3 regions of the Acetobacterium sp. K1/6 genome follow, and region 3 is predicted to be linked to each of the others. Evidence: riboswitches for the same ligand, from Rfam matches in the RefSeq annotation. Region 3 holds a riboswitch; each other region holds the start of a gene.
The links. A riboswitch is a leader RNA that binds a small molecule or an ion and turns the genes downstream of it on or off. The one in region 3 is predicted to bind molybdenum cofactor.

Region 1 (10,180 bases), on a different contig from region 3:
TCACAGTTGGTCTTCTCCTCTTTATCGATTCGTCCCGGATCACCGCTAAGACGAATATCAAGCGATTCCTCCGCCTCGTGCACCTTGAACGAACCGAGACGATTGACTTGATTCGCAATAGCGTAGGCCAGCAGTCCGCCCAGTCCCCCGGACAAGGCTGATAAACTCAGGGTCAAAAGTAACGGAATCAACGGCAGTCGGAAGAAGACAAAATTAACCCCAAAGCTACCGAGCACATTGGCAACCACCCCGGCACTAAAACAGCCACCTTTGGTATATTTATATTTTCCGATAACGAAGTAAAGAATTTCCACCCCCATCCCCGGCATTAAATAGGTCATCATACTCATGATGCCATGAGAACCCATCGTGCCAGTAACGGTTACCAAAATGGCCTGTACCAGACAAACCAAAAAGGCCGCTCCGGTTTTTTTTACCAGCATGGCACCTAAAACAATAAAAAGCATATAGATTCCCCCGGAAATTGAACCCCCCGGGATAAAAAAAGGACCGGTAATAATGTGTACCAGGGGTACCAGAACAACCTTAACCGCGATACCCAGAGCTGACATCATGGCAATGGTGACCAGATCAAAAAGGGTCATCTTTTCAAATTTTTTCTCAAACAAGTTTAGCCCTCCTTTTCTTGATACGCACAAGTTCTTTCTCTTTTTCCAGCCGAATTTCATCTAGATCCGCTTTGATCTGATTCTTTAGATATTCTTCCAGTTCACTGATTAGCGCTTTTTTCCACTGGGTAAAGCTGGGCCTGTAGGTTAGGGTAAAGGCCAGCAGTCTTCCATAATCAACTGCCGCTGTTAATGCCTGGAAATCTTCATAATCAATGGCATAAACTGTGCCATCACGGATAATGAAATTTCTGAGATTAATGTCGTAAAAAGCCAGGCCAGTTTTTTGATGCAGTCGATTAAGCCAATCAATGGTCTTTTTAAAAAGATCAATTATTTCCTTGCCAGGCATAACTGTATCACCACTACGACTTGTTTCTTGCGCTTCTGCAACTTCTAGTTTTTCACAAAGGGTGACACCTTCAAGATATTCATAAAGAAGCACCCGATCAAACCGGCCCCGACACGGCGCTACGCTAAAATCCATATCACTCAGCCGTTTTAGCATCGCCAACTCATTTTCAAGGGATTCTGTTTTTGCAAATTTCTTTTCGATCAGTTCGAGTACCTGTTCACCATCTGAAATCTTAATCAGTCGAACCCGGTTTTTCTTACTTTTAAATTGCCTGATCACCTCATAGGTGCCAGCTTCATAGTTTTTTATTAGTCTCATTCATCCACTTGCGGCCTGCCGATATGTATTTTTATATCGGCTCCTTTTTCATAACCTTCCAATTCTGAAACCACACTGAGCACGACGTTTTGAATGAGTTTTTGAACAAAGGGCACCATTACAATCGCTTGTCCATTAATTTTTAGAGTTACCCCATCATCTTTAAGGGGACAATCCGATCTTTTTACCTCACCTGTAATAATCTGGCGACAAAAACCGGCACAATCTGTGCCACATAAACCACAGCACTTTTCTGTAAAGCCAGGTAACAACTCAAACGCATAGTGCTGAACCAGATCAACCAGACGGTCCGGTTCCTTCAGGCAGTGAACCACTTCTTTTCCTCGATATTCTTTACGTTTGTCGGCAATAACTCCCGAAAATGCAAAAACCGTGTCATCTAAGCGCTCCTCAAGACCTTCGCAATCATGTCCGGTGATAATTTTAGGGATTGTTGGATCGTCAACACCCTCTAATATCACATAATCATAGTCGTAGTGAGCCAGCAGCTTTCGGATCGGCAATTTTTCCTGATAGAGAATATCCGTTTCATACATCCCCAGAGCCGTCACCAGTTGCGCACCGGCTTCTTTATGACGATCGGTGTTGGTGCCCGGTTGATCCATCATAAAGGCTTCGTAGTGGATTTCCTTAACCGATCCCACCGAATAGCCTCTTCTTCTCAGGCCTCTGATAATGGTTTCGATCACTGTTGTTTTTCCCGAATGGGTCAATCCCCTTACCGACATTACTTTCATCATGCACCTCATTTATGGTAATTATTTTACTCGAAATATATTTCACTTAAATACTTGCAATTTCGCAAACTAAAGGTCTCACCGGTAATAACAATTTCCATGGGACCCGTTCCACCCTGAGTTTTATCGGTATTTTGAATCCCGTTTCGTTCATAGACTAGATAGACCCCACCCGCGTCCAATTCAGCCACCGTCCCGGGGGACGCATAACCATCAATGGCTTTATAGGTTACGGTATTATACTGATGGTAGTCAAAGTTAGTGGTGTCGAGCACATCTTTTAACAGCAAACCGCCAAAGACCACCTCTTCTCTGCCGTTACTGGTATTTAGCCCCTCATCAATCAAAACCTTTGGCAGTACTTTGACCTCGTCAAGATTAAACTGGGCAACCATTTCATCACCGACTATTATTTTAACAGTTTCCTGCCCCAGAGCACCCAACCGCTGCTCCGTCTGACTTTTGTTAATCGCAATCAGAAAAACAGAAGAAAGGGTTAAAGAGAGAATCACCAGTGGCAGGATCCATCGTTTGAGCCGCTCTTTGCGTTTAGAATTTTTGTTACTCAAATTAACCAAGGTGTCATCATCACGCGTTTCTCTGCTCATCTTTTTAACCCTCCTTTAATTCTAAAATCCGCACCGCTCCCCAAACAAAACAAAGCAGGCAAAGGTGACTTTGCCCACTTAATCTCTTATTATTTCACAACACTCATTTTACTGATGTTTTGAACCCAGGCGCTGGAACCTAAACTGCCTGCCACTACGCTGACGAGTTCTTCACCGTCAAGTGAGATGGTCAGTAGTGAATCCTCTGCTTCCACCGTCGCCTGATCATAGGGCTTGGAATAACCATCTGATGCTTCCATCGTGATGCTGGTAAAATCGGTGACTCCTAATTTTTCGGCTACGTCTTTTAAGGCATACCCTTTAAAAATCCCACCTGTTTCTGAGCCATCTTTTTTAGTCATTTTTATGGTTTTTTCAACCAAAGGAAGAGCCGCAAGATCTGCCTGGGTCAACTGGGTTTTTCCATCAACCCCTTCCAGGGTAATGCTAAACTCGGCCACCTGCTCCTGGCTTTCCGTTTTGGAAGCGTTTTCTTCTTTTTTTGAATCTGCCGCAGGTGAACTGCAACCAAGCAGACCAACCCCTAAAACCATCACCAATGCCAGTGTTAACAACTTCTTTTTCATTTTTTCCTCCTGAACTTTCTTTTTTACGGAAGCATGCTGAGTCAGAAATCCCAACAGAAAAAACAAAAAAACAATTTTTGCAAAAAAAGAAGGCTCAGCAAAGCTAAACCCACAAAAAATTCGATGCAAACATGAATTCTCTTACTTTTCCAATGTGGGAGGCCCTGTCGTTTCCAACAAAACCCTAACGTCTTAACCTCCATAATATTCTAATATTTTAGGAAGTTAAGATCAGTAAGCAATTTCATTCCGTATTTAATTATTTTTATTATATTTTTTTTGCCTTTAATTGTCAATGTCTATTTGTTAATGGCCCTGATAAATTTACAGTCGCTTCTCACCCATCCTTCACACAACGCACGCGATAACGTGCTAATCACAAAAGAGATGCCAACTCGTAGGCATCTCTTTTGTATGTTATAGCTGCTTAATAGTAATACATAGAACCCATAATGGATGCCATAATTGCCCCCATCACAATGCTGATGAGAATTCCCAGGCCGATGGCAATTGCCATCATTATCAGATATGCCCGGGCAAAATTCTTTTTATTGGGGCCTGTTTCACTGCCAAATCCCCAAATAAAGAGCATCACAATCCCGGCAATGGGAATGGCTGTGATCAAAAACATAATCAGGTACTGTCCCATCGTAATCAGATCCACTCCCGCGGTAGCTCCGACCGGTTGTGGTGGTGGACTTGCTCTGACTGGTTGGGGCTTTGGTACCGTACTTACGGTCTGGGATGGTGCCGAACTTCCTGATTGTTTGGCTCCGCAATGGGTACAAAATGCTGCATCATCTGGAATTTGTTTACCACAGTTTTCACAAAACATTGTCTTTCCTCCTTATTTTTTATCCTCTATTTTTGTATCTTCCGGTTCAATAGTTTCGATTTTTTTGAGACGACGCTTCTTTTCTTTCATTTTCTTTCTGATCATTACACCAATAAAGAATCCTAATCCGGCAATGGCAGCAAATGGAATCAGCCTGAAAATTAAAACGATCAGAAAGGCAAAGATATAAAGAACTAAATTGATCGATGTTACAAACCCTTCCGCTATTTTAGAAAATATTTCAGAAAAGGGGGAACTTACCACTGACGAGGATAATTTCTTTTCATAAAGTGAAATATAAATCGTTGAGTAGGCCATATCGGTATCCCAGTTTTTTATCGTGGTGGTCAGACTGTCAATTTCTGTGCGTACACGGTTTAGTTCACTCTCAATCGCTAACAAGTCGGTGATATTGATGGCCTGTTTTAAATACTCCACCAGTCGTCCCTCTTCAATTTTCAGATTATTAAGACGCGCCTGCACGTCCTGATACTGCTGCGAAATATTGGTGCTGCTGACATTGGCACTAATAGGACTGCCTAATGTCTGGATCTCGGTCATCGCTTCTGAAAATTTCGCCGATGGCACCCGAATGGTAAGATAGCCTGAGTTAGCTTGAACGCCAGCCTGTTCTGATGCATAGTTCGATCCCGCATCCTGAACAAATCCACCCAATTCCTGCGCATAGTTACGAATTTTTTCAAAGGTGCTTTGGTAGTCGTCGGTGTTCAGACTGATGTTTCCGCTATAAATAATCTTTGATGCATCAAAAGGTGCACTGGCATTTGCCGCTGGCTCGACTGTCTCCACCGCACTTGCCATCTCACCGTTTGTCTGATCAGAAACCATGGACTCATCGGTTGCGGTTTTACTGTTTTCCTGGATAGCGCCACCAAAACACCCCCCTGCAACGATCATCACCAGACAACATAAACTAACCGCCACAACCCATAAGTAATTTTTTTTGGTACTAAGTCGTCTGCGTTTTTCCTGGCTCAAACATCCTAATTTTTCTTCTTCCGGATTCTTTTTCGGGTTTTCCTGAATCATGAATCCACCTCCTAAGTAAATTTCTGATATTTTGTCATTTAATCTATTTTTTACTTTTTACCCTTATTTTCGCTAAAAATGCATAAACTATTTTTTATCGTTTCAGTTCGTTAATTCTCCTGCTCTTCTCTTTGTGACTCATTGATTTAAAGATTCTCATAGGGGCTTTTTGCCTGATCCCCAATCCCCTTTTCCCGACGCTGTTTATCAATTCTTCGATTCATCATTTTTGCCATTAAATAATAAACCAGCCCCGGCATCCTTAACTGGGCATGATGATATAGGTTCGGCGGAGAGATTTCTTGCTTTGCCACGTTTTCCAGAAAAAGTCCAAACCCGTGCTCAACTTTTTTACCATTTAATAGTTTGTCTAATGGTTGACCATTTAGCATTGCCCCCATGCCAATCACAAATCCCCCCTTATAACTGAGGTCATAATCACCGGCAAACAGTTCTAGCATGTTCAGACCTGATTCATGGGTATGAACATAGGGCATCCCGCCCTGAATAATCCCATAAAGACCTTGTCCATGGAGGACGTCCTGGTTCTTTTCAAGCTCTTCTAAAAAGTATACTGTATCGGCTGGATAAGTATCAATGTAGCTGGGACCAACCATGATAATCGTCTGGGCGTCATTAATAGCTACCAATAACGGATTTAAATTTTTTAAGTTTGGATATAAATGCAGTATTTCTGCCTGATAATCCCGAGAAGAAAGAAACGTCTGGCAACGATTAGCCAGCATCATACTTGTCCCTGTTTTTCTGGGACTCAGGTTTATTATAACTGCTTTTTTCATTGGTTTAAACCCTCCACTACCGATTCAAGGCAAACGTTAAGGTTGCTGTCATCAACCATATATACACTACCCTTGATGTTCATAATCTTGATGTTTTCCACAACCAGGTTCTTAAAAGCACTTTTTTCGTCATTCTTCCATTGATCCTTAACACCAATCGCTACTAGAGTGTGAACCCGACCAATTTTTCCTTTAACCAGCTCCCCCTTTTTACAATAATAATGCCGATCTCCAATAACAGCACATTTATCGAAAACACGTTTCATTTTAAATGAATAACTTCCCCATTTAACCGGGTTTACCATGACCAACACATCAGTTTTCATCAATTTTGGCAGAATAATATCGGCATCATCCCGATGTATGCACTGTCCATAGGTTTTATCAGTACATCCGCCACAACTGTAACATGGACCCACGTCCAAATCAGTTAAAGAAATAAATTCAGTTTCTATTTTTCCATCCCTCAGTTTTTTATTGAGTCTTTCGCCAACTTCTGTATGATCTGATAAGATTGTAATCATAATCGCCCTCTTTTCTTCATTTTATAACAGCAGATGTTAAAGCACACTTCTCTAAAAGGTAATATATTACATATATTTTAAATTGTCAACCGAAACAATTGTCATCAGTTAAAGGGACGAATTGTTTTATTTCTTTCCACTTAAATTAAAATCATAAAATTTATCTGATTTATAATTTTTTGGATTTAAATCTATACCGAAATATGATAGGATGTAAGCAGATTGAATCCTGAAGACTCGAGGAGTATAAAATGTACGAAAAAGGTATCCAGACAAGAAACCATCTTTATGAAATTTCAAAAAAGTGCTTTTATGAACATGGTTATGAAAAAACAAAGATTAAAGACATCGTAACAACAGCTGATACACCCATTGGTCTTTTTACCTATTATTTTAAAACAAAAGATAAGATTGTCCACGAGATCTATTTGGATTATTACCAGCAAATTGACAAATGTCTAAACGCACTGACAATTGATGGATTTGAAAATCCCATCCTTCATCACGCGGCTTTGAGTTATATCTATTTTGATCTGATTCTCAACAATGAAAACAATCGACGGTTTTACTATGAAATTCTTAGAAAAGCCTCAAACTATCGTGTTGCTGGTGATTTCATCCGCAACACCTACCTTGGTTATATAAAAGAATACAATTTAGTCGTCAGCGAAAGAGAATTCGATAACTTACTTTTTATTGATTTTGGTGGACGCCGCGAGTATTTCCTGAACTATTTTGAAAAACCTTTAAATGACTCGATTGACGAATTGATCTTTTTACTCAATGGAATTCTACCCCGATTGCTTGGCATCGATCAACATGCGGTCACCACCCTTCTTTATAAGGGTATCCAAATCGCTAAAACCATTGACTGCAGGCAAATTAAGTTTCTCTATAAATAATTGTTATCATCTAAAAAGGAGGTTTCAACCCAGATTTAAAATGGGATGAAACCTCCTTTAAATTAAAACATTTCTTTTGTCATTTTATCAATTTCTTCATCCGTTGCTTCGTAAACACCGGGGAATGAACTAACGTTCAGGCCCTGGCTGGCACCAGGTATGAAATATAGTTTTCCGCATCGTCGACACGCTGTTTCCACTTTTTCTGCAATATTTTCCTGGGTCCAGCCCGGGAAATCAATAACGCCGCTATCAATATCACCCATAAACGTAATTTTTTCGCCATACGCTTTAATCAGTTCTGGGACATTGTTGGTGGTCATCACGCCCTGCCAAATATCGATACCCATTTCAATCATGGATGGTACCAGGTTAGCACCATAGCTGTCACTATGATGTATGACTAATTCTACCCCATTGTCTTTGTAATACCCATAGATTTTCTTATAGGCCGGAACAAAGAATTCATCAAACATCTCTGGAGAGATAAATGAATTGATCTGACTGCCCCAGTCATCATGATGGAAAACTGCATCCGGATGAAGATGATCAATAAACTCTTTCGCCAGTTTAAGTTCAAATTCCACAATATAGTCAATGAGCTCATGCATCGCTTCCGGCTCTTCGTAATATGCCATTAACGCTTCTTCCATGCTCATCAGATAATGAACCTGCTCAAAAATTCCTGGTGCCACAAAAACAGTGACATATTGATCATTTCGGTCAACGGCCTCGGCTTCAGCAATGGCAACAGCCCATTTTTCCTCGGGTTGTTCAACCGAAGGTGCTTTTACATAGTCCCGCCATTTGGTAACATCTTTGACCACAATATGTTCTTCATCATGTACCGGAAAGGCACCTAATTGACCTTCTGGCCAGCGAATGGTAACTCCCCATTCATTCACAATCTCTCCACCTACTGGTGGCTTAATTCGTGTAATTGGCGTTTTCATCATCATTGCGAAAGCTTCGTATTGTTTTACAAAGCGATCCGGGTTACCACCCTTCATGACCTCTACCAGATTCTGTCTTCTTGTCAGCATTTTGATTTCTCCTCTTGTAAATATTTATGAAATTAAGCCGTAGCCAGTTCTTTCGCCTTGACAGCTGCACTACCAGCATCCGGCGCATATCCGTCGGCGCCAACTTCAGCAGCATATTCCGGTGTAACCGGGGCCCCCCCAACAATAACTTTTACATCCGGACAAGCCGCTTTAACGGTTGCTACGGCTTCTTTTAAAGCTGGCATGGTGGTAGTCAGCAGGCCAGAGCACGCGACGATTTTCACATTATCATTATCTTTAACTGCCGAAACAAAGGTGTCCGCGGGTACATCAACACCTAAATCAATCATATCAAATCCGGCACTTTCGATCATCATCGAAACCAGATTTTTGCCGATATCATGGAGATCCCCAGCTACGGTACCGATTACACAAGTACCTAAAGAAGCGGAACCGTCGCCAGCCATCAGAGGTTTTAACACTTCCACGCCTTTTGACATGGCCTTAGCCGCGATTAACATTTCCGGTACGAAAATTTCTCCTGATGAGAATTTGTCCCCAACAACACCCATGGAATCGACCATAGCCTGGAGAATTTCTGCTGCTGCATTACCTTCATCCAGGGCTTCCTGAACCAGACCGGGAACCAATTTGGACTTTCCTGCTTCGACCTTTGCTTTAACTTCTTCAAGTTTTGACATATTACTTCTCCTTTAATTTTTATAATTGATAATTACGAATCCGCTGCATTTAAAGCAGTCCGTTTCGTAATTACCTTTATTATACGCTAAATGGAATCTTTTATTTACCGCCATAACGATTATCAATATTGTAATTTATTTTTTATTTCCAACTTTATTGTACTCGTATACAACATGAATGTCAATATTTTTTAGTATATTTTAATTAATATACTGTTTTAACCTTAATTCTAGTCCAAATTACGACATGATTTCTGTTTTTTTATCATTATTTTGTTTTTTCTGCTATTTTGTCTTCTTGCTCTAAATTTACTGTTAAGTTCATTTTATTATAATGTCACCTACTTTTACAATTTAGATCATTCTAAGACGAATCACTTTTTTCCGTACACATTTATTGTTGGTTTGTAAATTTGTTTTCTTAATTTTCTCTGTATTCTAATGCACACCAGCGCGTCACTTGTTTTGAAATGGAAACACCGGGTATAATAAATCCAAGTCAAAGGTCTTGGTGTGGCGATTCTTTGCCTTGAGACAGACAATCACCACGTCATTGTTTCCGGAACCAAATGTGCTGCAAAGCTAAACCGAGATTTCTAAATAATGAATGGAGATACGACAATGAATGAAAAACTATGTCAAAGCTGTGGAAAACCGATGGGCGAAACCAATAAACTGTATGGCACTGAAAAAAACGGTACCAGGAGCCTTGATTATTGTGACGATTGTTATAAAAACGGTGAATTCACGTCGCAAATTACAAAAGAACGAATGATTGAGGTGAGTATTCCCTACCTATTAAAAGAGAAACCAGGGATTAGTGCCGATGAAGCCAGGCAAGAAATGGAAGCCTTCTTCCCAACCTTAAAGCGATGGAAACAATTCAAATCGTAATAAATTTCTCCGACATCGATTAAATGACAACACGATGAAGTATTTCGATTCTTAAAATCGTTCATAATTTATCAATAAATCATTGTATTCTTTATTAAAATTATGCATAATAGGAATATAAATAAATGCGATTCAATTCTGCAAAAATCTGAGCAAAAAATGCGATCGCATCTCAGATAAAACTATGAATTTTGGGATAGGAGGTCGGGGATTAT
Region 2 (10,180 bases), 110 kb from region 3:
TTTGAAAATATTGGCTCATACACGCAGTCGATGATTTATGTGCGAAGTTTGTGTGATAAATAAATAAAAAGAAATAGGATTAGGATATGAATAATAATCAAAAAGCAAACATTTTTTCAGATAATATGCCAGTTTCTCTTGAAGATGTCAAGGTAAAAATCCGTTTGACCACTAAAATGGCAGTGTTTACAGTGACATTGCTTTCATTAGCGGTGATTCCATTAGGTATACTGGCTTACTTTGGGGCGCCCAAAAATATCATTCTTGTTCTTACGCTTGGTGTGCTCATACTTGGTTGTGTCGCAGCTTGTGTTGCAGCTAATAAAATTATTGGTCCCATGACAGCGTATAAGGACACCTTGGATCGATTGGCTAAGGGTGATGTATCGATGGAAATACCGGAAGTAAAAACCAAAGATGAATTTGGGCAGCTTGCTCAATCTTTTAAACGGATGGTCGATATCCGCAAAAGTCAGGCAGAAATTGTTCAGGAGTTAGCAAAAGGCAATCTGCAAGTGAAGATTATACCTCAGTCCAGCGAAGATGTTCTTTCTCATGCGCTGATCAGTCTGGTGAGCACCCTGAATCATGTTTCCGAGGAACTGACATATTTGGGAGAGGAAGCCACTGCTGGCAGGAAGGTTGATGTAATAACTGAGACTGTCGGTTATTCCGGATCGTACCAGCAATTTATGATCAGCATTAAAAAAGGTTACGAGAATCTTTCAACCATTGTAAGTCTCGCAGGCAGATATATTGCTCAAATCGGAGTAGGTGTGGTACCGGATAGAATTTACGAAACATATCCTGGTAATTATCAGAAAATCATTGATTTTATGAATTCCGGAGTTGACGGATTAGGGGCTTTGGAAGAAGGAAATAAGGTTTTAAGACTGATGCGCGTCAATGATATCACCCAGAAAATTGAAGGCGATTATCCCGGTATTTACGGAGAAATTGCGACTTCGGTTAATAGGGTCAGAGAAACAATTGTTAATGTTGTTGAAATTAATAAGGCAATTGCCGCTGGGGAATTTAAAAATGAGCTGGAAATGATGAAGCTACATGGTCAACTAAGCGAAAACGACGAATATCTTCCGAGTATGATTGCCCTGGCAGAAAACATCTCCATGCTGGTACAGGAAACTGGCCAATTAACTGATTCTGCCATTGCAGGTAACTTGGATAACCGTGGCGATACAAGTCGCTTCTCAGGAGAATATGCTCAGGTTATTGCAGGTTTTAATAATGCTTTGGATGCTCTCACAGCCCCAATGCAGGAAGCTTCTGTTGTTCTAAATGAATTATCTCAGGGAAATCTTCGTGCCGTCATGATCGGGAGTTACAAGGGGGAAAATGAACAAATCAAGAATAATATGAATAAAACCATTGAATTCTTAAAATGTTATGTCAGCGAAATATCGAAAACACTGGCGGCGATCAGTAAGGGAAATCTTAACCAGGAAATCACGACCGAGTACTTGGGTGACTTTATGGAAATTAAAACTTCGCTCAACGGTATCGCAGAGAGTTTGAGTAAAACCATGAAAGATATCGATATTGCCGCCGAACAGGTAGATTCTGGTGCACAACAGATTTCGGATGGGGGTCAGGCGGTGGCGCAGGGAACCACCGAACAGGCGAGTTCCATTCAGGAATTAAGTGCTTCGATCGAAGAAGTGGCCGATGAAACAAAACGAAATGCCAATAATGCCAATAATGCCAATGCTCTTACAGAAAAGGTTCGTGAGAATGCTCAGATAGGGAATGCACAAATGGCGAAAATGGTCCAGGCCATGACAGAAATTAATGATTCATCCAACAATATTTCCAAAATTATAAAGGTAATCGACGACATTGCCTTCCAAACAAATATTCTGGCATTGAACGCCGCCGTGGAAGCGGCCAGAGCCGGTCAGCATGGGAAGGGATTTGCTGTTGTTGCCGAAGAAGTAAGAACCTTGGCGGCACGGAGCGCCGAAGCCGCAAAGGAAACTACCGCACTAATTGAAGGTTCCATAGAAAAAGTGGCAGATGGCACAGCGATTGCTGGTGATACAGCTGAAAGTCTAATGGTAATTTTAAGCGATATTGAAATGGTTGCTGGTCTGGTGGCAGAAATAGCCAGAGCATCCAATGATCAGGCCTCGGAAATTTCACAGATTACCCTTGGTATAGAACAGGTTTCAAGCGTTGTTCAAACCAATTCGGCCACCGCAGAGGAAAGCGCGGCAGCCAGTCAAGAATTATCCAGTCAGGCTCAAATGCTTAAGAATATGGTTGGTTTGTTTGAATTAAAGAAGAAGTGAGACGATAATGATTCTTATTGTCTTAAAAAGCAACATGTCTTTTTGTGGCGAATTTTTTTGAAGTGAGTAAATCGATCGCAGTCTTGTAGCGGAAAACATAAAAATGACAACAGTGCATAGCCAGATAATCTAATGGAAGAAAAGCTTTCGGTACTGGTATTATTTTAGTTTTTTACAATCATTTCATAAGATAACATCAAATGTTCACGGATATCCGGGTTATTCATGTCCACTTGGATCAGCTCATGGATTTTTTTCAGGCGATACTGAAGTGTATTGCGGTGAATGTGTAAACATTCCGATGTAATGGTGCTGTTTCTTTCACATCTCAGGTACTGAAACAATGTAAAGCAAAGGTCAGCTTCATTTTCACGATCATAGGCGTTTAGTATCAAAATGGCTGGATGACACAGACAGAGATCTTTGGTTGTTTTTAGCAGAGAATCATGGATATAGGAGGTTGTGAAATCTTCGCAACGACGGATACAGGTATTTGCGGATTTACCATAGTGGATCGCCAGTTTAGCTTGATTCAGGCGCTCAGCCAAGGTATCCCACTCTGCAAAAGGCAGGGAAACACCACAGATAAAATCAAGCGGTTGAATGAGGTTTGTTAATTCATCAACCAGGGTATCAAATTCCGATTTTAACAGCAGTAATAAGGTTTCATTCTCGTAGACAAGACGCTTACCCTGGGGAATATACTGATCAAGCAAACCATTTAACGATTCCTTTGTCAGTTGCTCATGGTTATTCACAAACAATAATAAAACACAGGGAACTTTATTTTCCCAACCCAATGCCAAGAGTACCCAATCCAATTCTTCTTTTGGGACTGTTTTTCTATTTAACAGTTCACAAAATATTTTAGACATGGACTGCGCATAGGTGGATAGTCCTGGAAAATGGGTAAATGATACAATTTTAAGAAATATATCCGCCAATTGACAGTGCCCGGTTGTCACAACGGTTTGGTATTCCATGATTTGGATGTGTAAATGCATGTCATTAGCCTGTTTTAAGGTGCCACCGATACAGCGGTGAGATAGTTCGCCAAATGATAACAGGGAAGCCTTGGTACCTTGTAAAACAACTGAGTAATTATCCGATTTTCGCAACATTTGGATTGAGTAAAGTGGAACCCGTCCAGATTTGACGATGTGCTGCCAAGTTCCCCGAACATAGTCATTTTGATATTCGCGGGAAAAAGCAAAAACGCGACCCTGCCAATTAGCGATAAAAATAGGATTCCGGAAAACCGGAACAGCAAGGTCGACAAGATCCTGCAAAGATGAATTTGAATAAACAGCATCTTTCAGCGAAGACTCCCATAACTGAAAGAATTCATAAGCAGCGAGCGATTCATTAAATATCGAAATAACATTTCCTTCAACAGCAAGATAAAAAGATTTATAGACACAGACAACACATCGATTGGTGTTCAGAACGGGGTTAATTTCTGATTCTAAATCTGTCGATTCAGTGATATATAAGAAAACATCTGCTAATTCTGGTCGCTCTTTATCTTTTAACCGGATACCTGTTATACCAGGTTCTGAAGTTTCATCTTCCATTTTTGATGCGAGGATTTTAACCCCCTTTGCGTCAAACCAGTCCTTCAAAATATACAAACTCAATTTCATGACAAACTCCTTTATCAATTGTTCAAAATGAACAGTCGACTTAATTTAGACGTGTAAAGATTTGGTCTATGTGAACGTATACAAAGATCGATAATGGGATTATACTACACCTAAAGGTCAGTTTCAATAATAATATATTCCGATTTACATATGACCCATGTGGCCAATGTGAACAATGGGTAAAAGAAGTAATTTTTTTGCCTTCCATTTGAAAAGGAATTCAGAACGTTTCAATCGTTTTGTTTTCTTTTTTTGCATTTGAAATAAATGGTGTTCCAAATCATATGAGACACTATTTATAAATAAATTTAGGAGGTTTGATAAATGGGTTTTCAAAAAGCGAAGGGTTATATCGGTATGACTGACCCATCAGTTGCAGCATGCCAGGATTGTAAGGTATGTGAATTATTTTGTGCAGCAACACATGATGGTGCCTGTGGTTCAGAATTAAACAGGCTTTGGGAATCAAGCGATATTTTTGCTGGGGAGTACATCACGTATTCATGTAAACAGTGTCTGGCGCCATCATGTATGGATGCCTGCAAGGTTGAAGCAATTTACATCGATGAGGCGACAGGTGCACGATGCATTGACGCTGAAAAGTGTATTGGCTGTAAAGCCTGTATTAAGGCATGTCCACTGGATCCGCCAAGAATTAATTTTGATAGTATCAATAAAAAAGCGAAGAAATGTGATTTGTGCAAAGAACGGGAAGATGGACCAGTATGTGTTCAAATGTGTCCGACTATGTGTTTGCAACTCAAGAAATATTAAAGATAGGGAGATGAAGCTATGAATGAACAATGCGGATGGGCAGGAAAAATATTAAGAGTAAATCTAACGGACGGTACGTTTTCAGATGTCGATACCATGCAGTATGTTCCGAAATTTGTCGGTGGTTTGGGGGTTGCACATAAGATTTGGTGGGATGAAATGCCGCCAGGGATTAAAGCATTCGACCCAGAAAACAAACTGATTTTTATGACTGGGCCGGTTACCGGAACAGCGTCACCTTCAAGCGGAAGAGCTGAATTTGTTTCCATATCCCCACACAGTTATCCAGAACAATACGCAAATACCGGTATCGGCGGTTCTTTACCCACCTATCTAAAGTGGTGCGGTTATGATGGGATTATCATCGAAGGTAAATCACCGGTACCGGCCTATCTTTATATCTCAGCAGATGGGCCAGAATTAAGGTCAGCACAGGATATCTGGGGATTAGGGCTGGTTGATGCCCAGGAAATATTACATGACCGTCATGGGGAAAACTCGTCGTCTTATGGGATTGGACCAGCAGGTGAAAACCTGATTCGTTTTGCTATCATCGGTTGCGGCATTCACAGTGCAACCGGCCAGGGTGGTCATGGTGCCGTCATGGGTTCAAAGAATCTCAAGGCCATCACGGTAACTAAGGGCAAACATCAGGTGAAGGTCGCTGATCCGGAAGGTCTATTAAAAACAACCTTGAAATTTGGACCGATCAGAAAACCCATGCCTGTTTACGATATGGATTTGGCCGATGATAAAACAAATCCTTTCTGGGATCGCTGGACGGGCCCGGATCGCAAACCTAATTTCTCAATCAACTGGATGGGGAATGTTCACAATAAACCCTTTAAATTTTTAAGTCATTCTTGTGGATTGGGATGCTATGCCTCCTGTGGTTTCTTTGAATTCAAAAATGTGCCTGCTGTAACCGAACCGAAACTGATACACGCTATGACAGGATGCAACCACACCCGTTATGAGCAGTTTTTCGATCGAGAAAATGAAACAGTACCGGGCGAAAATTTCAGAAAAGGTCTGGAAATTCATGAACTGGCGCAACAATTGGGGTTTGGCCATTTTGATATCATTTATGGTTTTGTTCCCTGGTTGTATTATACAAAAGCTATGGGTCTTGACACCGAATCTAAGGTTGGAATGCCAACTGATGTTCGGTCAAATGTTTGGTGGATTAAGCTTCTGAAAATGATTGCCTACCGTGAAGGTTTTGGGGATCTCATGGCTGAGGGGATCCGTCGAACGGTTGTGGAATTGGGTGAGGATGAATACGCTCATCCTATTTATGAAGGTCCTGAAGCAGCCAGAGAAGGTAACTGGCCTAAGGTCAGATTGCCGCTGGCACCGTTGGGGGCCTGGGGATACACATCAAGAAGTTTGGTTATGGAAATGCCATTCCCAATGGGCATGCCAGGTCTTTTAAACTGGCTCATTGAAACCAGAGATCCTCATCACAGCAAGTGGCCGGATTGGGCGCATAAGCGGTTTGGTGAATGGATGGCAACAGAAAAAGATCATTATAACAGTACCTTCCCACTGGAGTGGGCAAGACAAAGCACCATTCGGGGAACGCTGTTAGATTCTCTGACCGCCTGTTTCCAGTTCCCACTGCGTAAATATATGGGAATGGAATTTGATTATGATGAGGTCGGGGACGGTTCCGAAACGACTTCTATGGAAGCAACTCTCTTTTCCCAGGTTACTGGAGTTAATGTTACCGAAGATGAGTTTTTCGAATATGGTGAACGAATCAATACCTTGTTTAGAGCCATTCAGATCCGAAACCATGAACGAACCGCTGATATGGAATTTAATGAGTTAATGCCCCGGCTTTATGATGCCTATGATAAGGATAAATTTAAAATTACTACTCAAAATTGGTATGAATATTTAGGTTGGGACAGAGAAACCGGTTGGCCGACCCGGGAAACGTACGAAAAATATGGATTGAAAGATGTGGCTGATGAACTGGCGAAAATAGATAAATTGCCCCAAAAATAAAAATAGACGTTAATCAGATATTTTTAAATCGATATAGATGAAAGAAGGAGAAAACATGGCAGAAAAATTCGAAAATATCGTTGTTGGTGCTGGCTTTGCAGGTCTGACCTGTGCCGGATATTTGGCTAAAAGCGGCCAAAGGACTCTGCTTTTAGAAAAAGGTTCGGTAATTGGTGGGAGGGCTGCGGCCCACCCTGCCAATGGATATAATGTTGTGATGCATCTGCCACTAATTATGACATCCCTCAATGGTGGTGGTGGGTACGGATGGGCGAATGCAGCAAAAGATTTTGGTGCCGACATTAAACTGCACTTTAGCCGAGAACCGCGGCTTTATCTTAATGGTGTAGAGGATCCATATATGACAATTCCAAAATGCATCACAACCGAAGCTGCTGTTGACTGGATGGAGAGTTTTTTAAAAAAAGCCCGTCCGGATCTCTGGTCTAACAGCTGTAAGTCTGAACTATATCCGATGGTTGATGAAATACTTCACAAGCCATTTAAAGAAATGTGTGAAGAATGGGATGAAGTATCAGTAAAAGACTGGGTTCAATCCCGGAGTATGGATAAGGGGATTGAATATGTGTTTACATCATTGATGGCCTGTTTCTGCTGGACTGCTGATGCGGAATTCACCTGGAACTATGGTTCAGCAGCCAAAGGATTTGTGATGCTGCGCATATGGATTGGCAATCAGGGGGCTATGTCAGTCGCAATCCCTGATCTTCAGCATGGTATATGTGAGCCCATAGCGGAAGCCATTACCACGAATTTTGGTTGTGATATTAGAACAAACTCAGAAGTCATTAAAGTTATCATTGAAGATAATAGGGCGGTTGGAGTTGAAATAAAGGATGGAAATGGAACTATTAAACGAATCGAAGCTAACCGGGTGATTCTTGCCACAACCTGGCTGGATTACCTGAAATTGCTTGAAACAGTGCCGCCAACCTTGCTGGAAACTATGAAAGCTCCTCTTCAACAGAAAATGGGCGGAATCTTTTTAACGTATCAGTTGAATAATTCCATCAGTCTGGATGGAGCATTTACGCTGTTTATTAATCCAAAAACGGGTTCATCAATTCAGGGTGGCTGTGCTCAGAATATTGAGCAGCCATGGAACGTTCCGGAAGGAAAGCAACTTATCTGGGCATATTCGGTAAGAAGTGATGCCGATTTTAATCGATTGGGACTGGAAGGAATTGCGGCGGAAGTTACCCAAAATATGGAATTGCTTTATCCGGGATTTAATCGCGCATTGGAATCTACCAGCCCGGTGAAAGGCGCCAGTTATCCGTCTCATTATCGATTTAGTTCACTTCCTAAGATTCGCCAAAAATCGCCGGATGTGGACGGTCTATTCTTTGCCGGTGAATGCACCTGGCCGATGTATGGTCAGATTACTGATGGAACTGCCAGCACTGGAGCAAACGTGGCTAAATTAATTCTGGAGACAGATGATTTAGCAGGGGTATGAAATAAAATCACGGCATGATTGATTTCGATTAATGAAAAATAAATTCAAAATTAAAGTATTTTAATGAAAGGGATCAAATGAATGAAAATATAGTCAGAATGCCCCCAGGAAATGCACCAGATATCCAATGCCATCATTATTTTGATGGAAAATGGGAAGACCAGATGATTTATGTACCCCAGGAACTGCCATTGGCCATTTATATCAATGGCAGAGAATTGGTTACAATTCTATGCTCCCCTTCAAAGCTGAACTTTTTAGTTGTTGGATATTTATTGGCTGAGGGCATCATCGAAAATATTGAGGATATTAATATTTTAAGAGTCTGTGAGGAGAATTCAATTGCCGATATCAGATTGAAAAACAATGATTATAAATTGCCTGACAAACGAATTCTCACATCAGGATGTGGCGGAGGGATGAGTTTGAATAACGGTCATTATCAAGAAAGGCTGGTTTCAACACTGAGTGTGGCACCTGAAAAACTTTTTATACTTGTCAAGCAAATGATAAAAAGCGGAAAAGCTTATCGTTTAAGTGGTGGCAGCCACACATCTGCACTTTGTGACACCAACCACATCATTGCCTTGGGAGAAGATATCGGGCGTCACAATACCTTGGATAAAATCATCGGTGAATGTCTGATGAGGAATGTTTCAACTAAGGACAAAATCCTTATAACCAGTGGGAGAATCGCCTCTGAAATGTTAAGAAAAGCGGTCAAGATGGAAATACCTATGGTAGTGTCATTAACTTCCCCAACCCAACAGGCGATAATATTGGCCAGGGAATTGGGGGTTACTCTGGTTGGTTATGTCCGTGGCAGCCATATGACTGTTTACGCCAATGAAAAACGACTGGGAATTATAGCAAAAAATGACGAGCAACACGTCTCTGAACAAATAGGTTAAAGAATGACTTCCGGAATGCTTAAAATCCGGAAGTCTGTTTACATTTAAAAACAGGAAAAATTATCAGAATAATAGTATAGTAGATAGTGTAAAATAAGTGGATCGACGCGACATGAAGTGGTAGTCAGTCTTAAAAGTCTTTGATATTATTTAAAATACTGGAAAAAATTTAGGAGTGAAATCAATGTTAAATATTATATTGCTGGGGCTGGTAAGCTTTTTTTCAGACATCAGCTCAGAAATGGTTTATCCTTTGATTCCCTTATATCTGACATCGGCGTTTGGAGCGACGCCAGTACTTGTCGGGATCATCGAAGGGATTGCAGAAAGTATTGCCAGCTTACTAAAGGTCTACAGCGGTTATATCTCAGATAAGTACAAGCGGAAAAAAATTCTGGCTTTTGGTGGGTATTCCACCGGAATCATTTATAAAATAGCGCTGTTGATTGCCTCCTCCTGGACAGGGATCTTGTTTGCCAGAGTGATTGATCGGATTGGAAAAGGGATCAGGACAGCGCCCCGGGATGTTTTAGTCTGTGAAAGTGCGGATACAAACAAGATGGGGAAGGCTTTTGGTATACACAAAGCTCTGGACATGGCCGGATCAGCCCTAGGAATCTTAATCGCTTTTTTCCTCCTGTCACAGGCGGAAGGAAACCTTGACTATAAAACGCTGTTCACAATTTCTATCATTCCCGCAGCAATCGGGTTGGTGATCCTAATGTTTGTCAAAGAAAAAAAAGAACTACGAGAAGTCAAAGAGCGAGAACCCTTCTGGAGAAATGTGAAAAATTTGGATGTAAACTTAAAACTTTACCTGGCTGTGACGTTTATTTTCACACTAGGCAATTCGTCCAATGCATTTTTAATTCTCAGAGGAAAGAGTCTAGGCCTAACTGACGCAAATGTGATTTTGCTCTACTTCATTTATAATGTATCAGCAGCTTTATTTTCCGTGCCTTTTGGTCATCTGTCGGACAAGTACGGCCGGAAAAAGATTCTTGTTTCTGGGTATATCACCTTTGCCTTGGTTTACGTCGGGTTTGCTTT
Region 3 (10,180 bases):
AGCCAGATTGGGGATATTGTCTTTGGTGATGGGCCTAAGCATCTCTTCGCGAATCAGCCGCTCAATCATATAATCAGAGGGTACCAGTACGTCATAGGTATCGGATGAATTCTTGACCTTGACGTACATGTCCTCATTGGAGGTAAAGGTTTCGTAATTGACCCGACAATTATAGTCGTCTTCAAACTGGGCGATGACCTCCGGGTCCATATAGTCGCCCCAGTTATAAACAGTAAGCTCAGCCCGATTATCGGAGCCGCAACCGCTGGCCAGAAAAGGCAGACACAACAAGGATAAAATTAACACGAACTTTTTCATTCCATTCTCCTTTTTATTGGATATTTTTAATCCCTTTTTCACTACGGATATTGATCAGTATTAGTAAGATCATGATACACCCAAACATAATTGTTGACAAGGCATTGATTTTGGGGTTGATACCGGCCTTGGCCATCGAATAGATGGTGATCGATAGATTGCTGACCCCATTGCCGGCGGTAAAAAAACTGATCACGAAATCGTCAATTGATAGGGTAAAGGCAATCAGGGCACCAGAAGTAACACCGGGAAGAATCTCCGGGAACAGCACCTTCCAGAAGGCCTGGCGAGGGGTTGCACCCAGATCCAGCGCAGCTTCAAAAATGTTCTCCGGCAACCGGTTAAACCGGGGTAGTACCGCCAGAATTACATAGGGGATACAAAAGGTGATGTGGGCAATAATAATAGTGGTTAGTCCCATTTTCATTCCCGCAAAAATAAATAGCGACATCAGGGTAATCCCCATCACGATATCCGGTACCAGAACGGGGATATTATTTAACAACAGATAGGGTCTTTTTAGTTTGGATCGCATCTGGTAAATACCCACCGCCGAAATGGTGCCCACAAGAGTGGAAACAGTGGTGGCGATCACGGCAATAATGAGGGTATAGTACAAAGCTTGAAGGATATAGCGATCCTGAAAAAGCATGACATACCATTTGAGCGTAAAACCTGCCCAGGGCCCCATAATCTTAGAATCATTAAATGAATAAACAATCAACACTAAAATAGGTGCGTATAAAAACAACAAAATTAAGGCAAAGGCCAGTTTTTTAAGGATCTTTTTCATAGAATTTGACCTCCGGTATCAAGTTCTTTTCCGGTGATCAGACGGGCAACACCTAAGACGAGAAAGATAATGGTCATCAATACCATTGAAAGCGCTGAGCCGAAGTTCCAGTTGTTCAGGGTTAAAAACTGCTGCTCAATGAGATTTCCGATGAGCATGTATTTGCCACCGCCCAACAAATTGGAAATAACAAAGGTACTTACCGCGGGCATAAAGACCATCATTGATCCGGAAACGATGCCGGGAAGACTGAGTGGCAATTTGATTTTTACAAACATCTGGAAATGGTTGGCCCCCAGATCGGTGGCGGCCCGCAGTAGATCCGGATCAATTTTTTTCAAGGCGGTGTAAATCGGTAACAGCATATAGGGGAAAAAGTTATAGACCATCCCCAGAATCACAGCAGATTGGGTATATAGCAGAGAAACATCCCTAAAGCCTAACAGACCCAGAAATTGAGAGATTAATCCGCTGCCGCTGAGCAGCACCATCCAGGCATAGGTTCGCAGCAGGAAATTGACCCACATCGGGATGATCATCAGTACAATCATCAGATTCTGGCGATTGCCGGGTAGCGATACAATCAGGTTCCCTAAAGGATAGGCGATAAAAAAACAGATCAGGGTGGCGATGACCGCATATAAAAATGAACGGTATAAAAGTTCCAGGTAGACCGGGTCCATAAACTCTTTATAATTCTCCAACGTAAAGGTATAGATGCCAGCCTTAAAATCCGGGTTGGATAAAAAGCTGAACCAGATTACCACCAGCAGCGGAACGGCGATAAAAATAAGCATCCACAGACCGTAAGGATAGGCAATGGTTTCCTTAAATGATTTCATGGTCGTGTTCCTTCTTCATGATATGAATATTATTGGGATCAACCTGGATACCAATCTGGTCGCCAGCAAAAAATTCACGGGTAGTATGAATCAGCCAGCTAATGCCCTTGCAGTTCATAACGATTTCATAGTGCATCCCCAGAAAGGTCACGGATTCGATGACACCGTCCAGAAAACCGGTACCGGGTGGGAGAATTTCGATATCTTCAGGGCGGATCACAGTGAGTACCGACTCGTTTTTCTCAAAACCTTTGTCTACGCAGGGAATTTCGACATCCTGAAGTTTGACCAGACAGTCTTTTAACATCATCGATTCCAGAATATTGCTTTCACCAATAAAATCGGCGGCAAAGGCGTTTCGGGGTTCGTTATAAATATCCACCGGTGAGCCGATCTGTTGGATCCGGCCATGGTTCATAATGATAATGGTATCAGACATTGTCATCGCTTCTTCCTGGTCGTGGGTGACATAAATAAAGGTGATGCCGGTTTTTTTCTGGAGTTTTTTTAGTTCCAGTTGCATGTTTTTGCGAAGCTTGAGATCCAGAGCACCCAGGGGTTCGTCAAGCAGCAGGACCTGAGGGTGATTAACCAGGGCTCTGGCAATGGCGACCCGCTGCTGCTCGCCGCCGCTTAAGGAATTGACATCCCGTTGTTCCTGCCCTTTAAGATTGACCATCCGCAACATTTCCTGAACCAGGGTGTCTATTTCAGCCTTGGCTTTTTTTTGAATTTTTAACCCAAAGGCCACGTTATCATAGACGTTTAAATGGGGAAACAGGGCATACTTTTGAAAAACGGTGTTAATGGGCCGTTTATTGGCCGGAATATTGACCAGCGATTTGCCTTCGAAAAGAATATCTCCGGCGTCCGGGGTTTCAAACCCACCGATCATTCGTAGCAAGGTGGTTTTTCCGCAGCCGCTGGGGCCGAGAATGGTCAGGAATTCATTGGCCCGAATGTGAAAATTAATTTCATCAATGATCGTTTTGTCCCCATAATGTTTGACCAGGTCTTTAACCTGGATAATTTTTTCGGTATTTTTTTTCAATTCATAAATCCTCCATTGATAGCTCTGTATTGAAACGATAAATTTAAGCAAAAAAATCCCCAGGCTTTCCCCAGGGTTGATTAAGCGGTTCGTTGCTTGCTGATGCATTATGACAATTAAATTTATTCTAACATGTAATGGGTTAAATAGCAATATAAATGGGTTTTAAAGCGACTTTTTTAATTAAAAAAGGTGCTGTCCCATTAACTGGAACAACACTCAAAGCAAAATCTTAAACGCTTTTGTTAATTTAAAACGAATGCGTCATTTATAAGATGCTAGTAATGGTAATATTGAGGAAAGCCCGATCACTCAGATTAAGCTCAAAAGGATCAATGTCTTCACCATCTCTTTTGAAAATGCGGACCCTGGGGCGCATCGAGAAGCTTTCATAATTTTCAATGATGATACCGGTTAACCGATTGCTCAGTTCCACACAGGTGCCAATGGGATAGGGAGCGATCTTTCGGATAAAGATGTTGACCAGATCCGGATCGAATAAGGTATGGGATGAACCCATGATATATTCAATCACCTCTGAGGGGATAATGGCTTTGCGGTAAGGTCGGTCGGAAGTCATGGCGTCATAAACATCGGCAATGGCGATGATTCGTCCAAAGAGGGAGATTTGCTCTTCACTTAGGTTGTTGGGATAACCACCACCGCCAAATTTTTCGTGGTGGTCTAAAATGCCAATCCGGGCAGACATACTGATGGTCGAAACTTTTTTAATGTAATCATAACCGAGGGTCGAGTGGTTTTGCATTTCACAGGACTCGTCCTCTGAAAGTTCCCCTTCTTTACAAAGAATATCTTTTTTAACAAAAACTTTGCCAATATCGTGGAGAATGGCACCGATACCCAGATCACACAGCTGTTCCCGGCGCAGACCCAGGGCTGAACCCAATAAAATGGAAAGGACAGCCACATTCACCGAATGGAAATAGGTATAGTCATCAAAAACCTTCAGATCCACCATGTTAATCACCATACTGCTATTCTGAAGAATTTCGTCAACGATGCTTTCAATATGTTTTTGCATGTCATTAAAGGTATTCTTTTTTAAGGCACCTTTGTTTTCGGTAGTAATGAAAACATCCTTAATACATTTAACGGTTTCGGCTCGGACACGATCGTTGATAATATTAATGATTTGGATATCTTTGGTCAGATCATCTTCAACATATATGCCATTATAATTTAATTTTTTTATTCGTTCGATGTAATCTTCGGTGAGAACAGTATCTTTAGCAAGAATCAACTCACCCCGCTCACCCCAAAGATTGTTTCCTAACATCATTCCTTCGCGCAGGCAAAATGTTGGCACATATCTCATGGTTTTCCTCCCAATATAATGACCCCATATAAAGTCTGGACTAAGTAAATATTATAACTATAAAAACCCCGTTTATGCAATCAAAATTTCCTGGTAAGTCTGATAAAAAATAGTTCTCACAAAAATATTTGAATTTCTGTGATTTTAGTTCAGATAATAGCGTTTTAAAATCGATCAAGTGAGATAAACTCATCGATTGTAGGATGGTTAGAGGCCATGATTTTTTCCGGTGTGCCAGAAAAAAGACAAGATCCTTGATCCAGAAACGTCAGGTGGGTACAGATCCGGAAAGCCTGACTGAGATTATGGGTGATAATAATAATTGAAAGTCCCTGCTCTTTAGTTCTCGTTTTTAAAGCAGTTTCTATAATCTGGATGCTTTTGGGATCGATATTCGCCGTGGGCTCATCTAAAAATAGAACTTGGGGTGAAAAAGATAAGGCGCGAGCTAGTGCTGTTTTCTGGGATTCCCCACCGGAAAGATGTCGGGCACTCTGATTCTTAATCGCTTCAATTTCGAACTCATTCAATAACTGTGATACGGTTTGATCAATTTCGTCTTTTTCACGTTTGCGGATTTTTAACGGATAGGCAATATTTTCATAAACTGAGCGTGAAAAAAGGGTGGGGGTATGATTGGAATAGGTCATTTCACAAAAAATATTCGGATCTAAGGGCACGCCATTATAAAGTACATTCCCAGTAGTTGGGGTAACGAGACCGGCCATTATTTTCATTAGCGTGGTTTTCCCAGATCCGTTAGGTCCGATAATGCCGTGAATTTCTCCAGACTCAAAAAAAAGATCTTGAGATTGACCATTCAGATTGAGCACCGTTTTATCTTTATATGTTTTTGTAATATTACGCGTCTTAATATTCATTTTGATCCCCTATGATAAAATGGTATAAAATCGAGTTGGTAAGAAAAGAGATGGTCATCAGGATAAGTCCCATAGCGATGGAGACACTGTATTGACCCATATTGTTATTCATGGCGATAAAGGTCGTCATCACGCGGGTGAACCCCCGGATATTTCCACCCACAATCATTACTGCGCCGACTTCAGAAATGGCCCGGCCAAACCCACTGACCAGGGCGATCATAATGACGCCTTTTAGTTCCAGAATCAGCAGGATCAGAATATCCCACCCCTGAGCACCCAGCGTTTTCCCCGTTTGGACTACCTCATAGCCACTGGTGCTGGCATGGTTAAAGATGATGCCCATAATAACGGGGGTAACCAGAATAGTCTGGGCAATGATCATTGCGGTGGCAGTATACATCAGCTGAAACTGACCCAAAGGACCAGAACGAGCTAAAAAGAGGGCGGTAAACAAACCAATGATAACCGGCGGAAATGACATGAAGGTATAAAGAAACCGGGACACCACTGTCTTGCCTCTGAATTTTTTGATGCCCAGAAGAATGCCAAGAGGAACGCCGATCAGGGTGCCATAAAGGGTCGAAGAAAAAGAGACAAAAAGCGATAACAAAACAATTTGAATGATTTCAGGATCAAAAGAAAAAATGAGCCGAAAGGCTTCAACAAAACCATTGAGTATGTAGTCCATTGATTTCTCCACAATGCGATCCTGGAAGAAGATCTTCTCCCAGGACCTCAGTTAACTTTTTATTTTTGTGCAGCGTTGGGGATAAACAGCGGATTCCCATTCACTTCGTATGAACCGATCAGTTTTTGGGTTTCGGGTGATATAATCCAATCAACAAAGGCTTGCGCGCCGTCGGCATTGATCTGGTCATTGATTGATGGTGATACAGCAATAACCCCGTAAGGATTGTTTAAAATTGTATCGCCTTCGCAAACAATTTCCAGGTTGGTGATGGTATCTTTCATGTTGGCGTAGGTTGCCCGGTCAGCCAGAGTATAGCCCAATTTTTCGTTGGTAACAGTTAGTGTTTCGCCCATGCCGGTGCCGGTTTTTAAATACCAGTCGCCTGCAGGGGTGATATTGGCAGCCTTCCAGATGGCCAGCTCTTTGGTATGTGTACCGGATTTGTCATCCCGGGAGACAAAGGTTGATGGCACAGCAGCTATGGCAGTAAAAGCCTTGGCAGCATCAGCAGCAGCGTTTGCTTTTACCTTGGCCGGGTCTTCTTTTGGTCCCAGCACAACAAAGTCGTTATACATGACATCAAAGCGTTCGGCTCCGTATCCATCGGCGATGAACTGATCTTCCTGGGAACGTGCATGAACCAGAAGGACATCGGCTTCACCAGCTTTTCCCATTTCCATGGCTTTCCCGGTGCCCACGGCAACAACCTTGACGGCGATCCCAGTTTGGGCTTCAAAATCCGGTAGGATCACTTCCAGTAAACCGCTATCCTGGGTACTGGTGGTGGTGGCAAGAATGATCTCCCCGTTAGAACCAGGCTCTAATTCCTTTTTAGCCGGGGTGCAGCCCAGGCCACTCAGGGCAAGGGTACAGACAAATAATACAATAACCAATACTGACAATTTCTTTTTCATTTTCTTCCTCCTAAAAAATAGTATCAAAGAGAAGTCTCTTTAATGACATAACGGGAGGTCAATCCAAAAAAATAAAATGACTGCTCAAAAAAACAGTCAGATAATTCCATGAATTCCACCATCCTTTACACACTGGAAAGCACAATCATTTCTAACCGTACTCTATCGATTGATAAACCATAGCAAACCGTAGGTGCATCAATTCGGATTGTATTGTTTTCATTAAGAAAACGTTATTCAATTACACCGATTTTAGCAAAGATTATTGGCTTCGTCAAGGTCGAAGTCGGATTTACCCATGAATCTGCTGATATTTGAGTAAAACCCAGTATAAATTAAAAGTAAGGGTAAAAAGTATCAATAATCGTTAAAAAATTGAGGAGGGTTTGCATCAAAAATGAACGTTTTTTTATCCTGATTTTGAACTGCTTTTTTTTTAGATCTTTTAGTATGACATTTTTGCCCAGCCGTTGACAGACAAAAAATCTGATGATACCATGAACCAACCAGACTAATGTAGAATATTTTTTATGAAGGATAATGTGATGAAGACAATAAGAATATGTGTTGGCAGTGCATGCCATGTAAACGGATCCTATAAGGTTGTTAAAGCCTTGAATCAAATTATTGAAGAGCGAGAATTAGGGGATGAGGTTGAACTGGTAGGGTCATTTTGTATGGGGAAATGTACGGAGGGGGTTGCCGTGGAATGTGATGACATCATCTATGCCGTTTCAACTGAAAATGCGAAAGAAATTTTCGAGAAAATTATGGGGGAAAAATAATTGAGTATCATTAATTTTTCAAAAGATAAATGTCGTAATTGTTATAAGTGTATCCGGAAGTGTCCAGTCAAAGCCATAAAACTGAAGGATAAACACGCCCAGATTATTCAGTCGATGTGCATTGGCTGCGGGATCTGTATTGCAACATGTCCTCATAATGCCAAAGAGATCCATAGTGATGTTGATACCATCAAAAAATGGCTAAAAACCGAGCAGGTGGTACTCAGTTTATCAGCAGTATTTCCGACTGCTTATTACCTTAACCATCCCAGACAGTATTTGGGAATTCTAAGGGAACTGGGATTTACAATCATTGAGGAAACTTCCATCGGTGCTGAGGTAGTCACCAAAGCTTACGCCGATGAATATTGCAGTGATAAAAAGCTGGTGATTTCTTCCTCCTGTGCGGCAATAAAAAATCTCATTGAAATTTATTATCCTCAGTATTTGTCCGCCTTGAGCCATCAGGTTTCGCCAATGATCGCCCATGGCAAGATTCTTAGAGAAAAATACCCGGAGGCTAAGATCGTTTACGCTGGTTCCTGCCTGGCAAAAAAAATGGAGGTTCATGATACGGATGTCCGTGGCATTATTGATGGGGTCTTAACCTTTGATGAAATCGATGCCTGGATTAAAGAGGAGCATATTGACCCCAATAAGATGCCGATAGAGGAATTCAACGCCATCGGTACCAATACCGGACGGCTCTATCCAATTACTGGAGGACTGGCTAAAAACAGTGTCGAAAATCTCGACGGCAGCCGGAAAATTCTTCGCATCGACGGCGTCAAGGATTGCATGGCGTTCATGGATGAAATTCATCAGCTGGAGAAGAAGTATTGGATTGAAATGAATGCCTGCGAAGAAGGGTGTGTCAATGGTCCCGGAAATCTTCACAGCCCTTTGTCTAAATATGAAAAGGTGGAAATGCTCCAGACCTATATCGATTTAAACAGCAACAAAGAACCATCGAATGAGATTCCCGAAATCAATAGTAGACGGTCCTTCCATAAACGGCCGGTTCATCATCTGGGCGAAGTTCCCGAGGAAGAACTTGAAAGGATTTTAAATCAGATGTCTAAATTCACAGAACGGGATGAACTCAACTGTGGCACCTGTGGTTATGAAACATGCCGGGATAAAGCCCGAGCGGTTTACTGGAATATGGCGGAAATGGATATGTGTCTGCCGCTGATTACCAGTAAAACCGAAGCGATTTCAAACTTGATCATTACGACCACCCCCAACGCCATTGCCGTGCTGGATAAAAAATTCCGGATCATTGAGTTTAATGCCGCCGCAGAACGCCTCTTTAATATGAAAAAAGAAGCTGTGATGCGTTACAATTTTGTGGATGCGCTTGATTATAATCCCTTCCGAAAACTGGACAATAACCGCGGCAATACCTATACCGGAAAAGGGCATTACGAAAAAGAAAACCGGATCTTTATGGAAATTCTGACCTATATTCCAGAACAGGAATTGTATATGGGAATTTTTATTGATATCACCAGGCAGGAAAAACAGGAGCAGGAGATGTTAAATATCCAGGAAGAAACGCTTAAAATGGCTCAGCGGGTGATTGACAAGCAAATGCGGGTTGCTCACGAGATCGCCGGGTTGTTGGGCGAAACCACGGCGGAAACCAAGGTGACGCTGACCAAACTTCAAAAAGTTGTAACCAGTCGGGAGGTTGAACGTTAATGCCTTTATTTATGGATATTGCCAGCGATAGTGTCAACAAGGTTCATGAAGAGCTTTGTGGCGATAATGTGGAAGTGCGAATTAATGATGAAAGCGTCATTGTGGTGCTGGCTGATGGCATGGGTAGCGGCGTTAAAGCCAACATTCTGGCAACGCTGACCTCCACCATTGCGGCGACCATGCTGGAAGAAAAAATGGGGATTATGGATGTGTTGGAAACCCTGGAAGCCACCCTGCCAAAATGCAGTGTTCGTCGGATGGCCTACTCGACCTTTACCATTGTTCAGGTTTTTAGAAATCGAATGGCTTATATTCTGGAATTTGATAACCCCCCATTGGTGTTTATCCGCGATGGAGAAATCATCGAACTGGAACGGAAGGAAATTGAGTTTCAGGGAAAGTCTGTTTATGAAACCACCAAGGAAATTGAAAAAGGTGATATTATGGCCTTTTTCAGTGACGGCGTGATCCATGCGGGGATTGGCAATTTACTAAATTTTGGATGGCAATGGGAAGAAGCGTCGGATTATATCCTGGCGCGATCCTATGAAAACAAAAAAGCCAAGGACATTTCCATGGCACTGGTGGATACCTGTTATAATCTGTATGGTGAGGAGCCGGGAGACGATACCACAGTGGCTGTGATCAAGGTGGAAGAACGAAAATATGTCACCATTTTTTCAGGTCCACCGTTGGATCAGGAAAAGGACGCCGAGATTAAACGGCTACTGGAACGGGGTCGGGGCAAAAAAATCGTCTGCGGCGGGACGGCCGCCAATATTGTGGCGCGGGAGTTTGGTGAAGAAGTAAAAGTCGATTTTTCCACCATGTCGGATCGGGTACCACCGATTGCCACTATCAA

Region 1: linked by a shared signal. The riboswitch ahead of U2P91_RS11795 (hypothetical protein) and the one ahead of U2P91_RS08305 (substrate-binding domain-containing protein) in region 3 are both predicted to bind molybdenum cofactor.
Region 2: linked by a shared signal. The riboswitch ahead of U2P91_RS07775 (4Fe-4S dicluster domain-containing protein) and the one ahead of U2P91_RS08305 (substrate-binding domain-containing protein) in region 3 are both predicted to bind molybdenum cofactor.

The regions. Positions count from the first base shown of each region.
Region 1 covers NZ_JAXQGA010000012.1:57,610-67,789, reverse strand. The annotation lists gene U2P91_RS11815 (ECF transporter S component) at 1-629, opposite strand, end outside; gene U2P91_RS11810 (hypothetical protein) at 622-1,302, opposite strand; gene U2P91_RS11805 (molybdopterin-guanine dinucleotide biosynthesis protein MobB) at 1,299-2,063, opposite strand; gene U2P91_RS11800 (hypothetical protein) at 2,087-2,668, opposite strand; gene U2P91_RS11795 (hypothetical protein) at 2,758-3,255, opposite strand; molybdenum cofactor riboswitch at 3,382-3,504, opposite strand; gene U2P91_RS11790 (zinc ribbon domain-containing protein) at 3,683-4,090, opposite strand; gene U2P91_RS11785 (DUF4349 domain-containing protein) at 4,103-5,140, opposite strand; gene U2P91_RS11780 (hypothetical protein) at 5,287-5,940, opposite strand; gene U2P91_RS11775 (flavodoxin family protein) at 5,937-6,464, opposite strand; gene U2P91_RS11770 (TetR/AcrR family transcriptional regulator) at 6,716-7,366, shown strand; gene U2P91_RS11765 (uroporphyrinogen decarboxylase family protein) at 7,429-8,409, opposite strand; gene U2P91_RS11760 (corrinoid protein) at 8,442-9,071, opposite strand; gene U2P91_RS11755 (zinc ribbon domain-containing protein) at 9,693-9,965, shown strand; gene U2P91_RS11750 (HD domain-containing phosphohydrolase) at 10,179-10,180, shown strand, end outside.
Region 2 covers NZ_JAXQGA010000007.1:13,122-23,301, forward strand. The annotation lists gene U2P91_RS07765 (methyl-accepting chemotaxis protein) at 87-2,309, shown strand; gene U2P91_RS07770 (helix-turn-helix domain-containing protein) at 2,474-3,952, opposite strand; molybdenum cofactor riboswitch at 4,078-4,187, shown strand; gene U2P91_RS07775 (4Fe-4S dicluster domain-containing protein) at 4,277-4,726, shown strand; gene U2P91_RS07780 (aldehyde ferredoxin oxidoreductase N-terminal domain-containing protein) at 4,745-6,739, shown strand; gene U2P91_RS07785 (phytoene desaturase family protein) at 6,795-8,219, shown strand; gene fdhD (formate dehydrogenase accessory sulfurtransferase FdhD) at 8,297-9,130, shown strand; gene U2P91_RS07795 (MFS transporter) at 9,315-10,180, shown strand, end outside.
Region 3 covers NZ_JAXQGA010000007.1:127,450-137,629, forward strand. The annotation lists gene U2P91_RS08270 (spermidine/putrescine ABC transporter substrate-binding protein) at 1-318, opposite strand, end outside; gene U2P91_RS08275 (ABC transporter permease) at 332-1,111, opposite strand; gene U2P91_RS08280 (ABC transporter permease) at 1,108-1,953, opposite strand; gene U2P91_RS08285 (ABC transporter ATP-binding protein) at 1,940-3,004, opposite strand; gene U2P91_RS08290 (HD-GYP domain-containing protein) at 3,273-4,340, opposite strand; gene U2P91_RS08295 (ABC transporter ATP-binding protein) at 4,505-5,221, opposite strand; gene U2P91_RS08300 (ABC transporter permease) at 5,211-5,912, opposite strand; gene U2P91_RS08305 (substrate-binding domain-containing protein) at 5,972-6,829, opposite strand; molybdenum cofactor riboswitch at 6,934-7,050, opposite strand; gene U2P91_RS08310 ((2Fe-2S) ferredoxin domain-containing protein) at 7,375-7,614, shown strand; gene U2P91_RS08315 ([Fe-Fe] hydrogenase large subunit C-terminal domain-containing protein) at 7,615-9,318, shown strand; gene U2P91_RS08320 (SpoIIE family protein phosphatase) at 9,318-10,180, shown strand, end outside.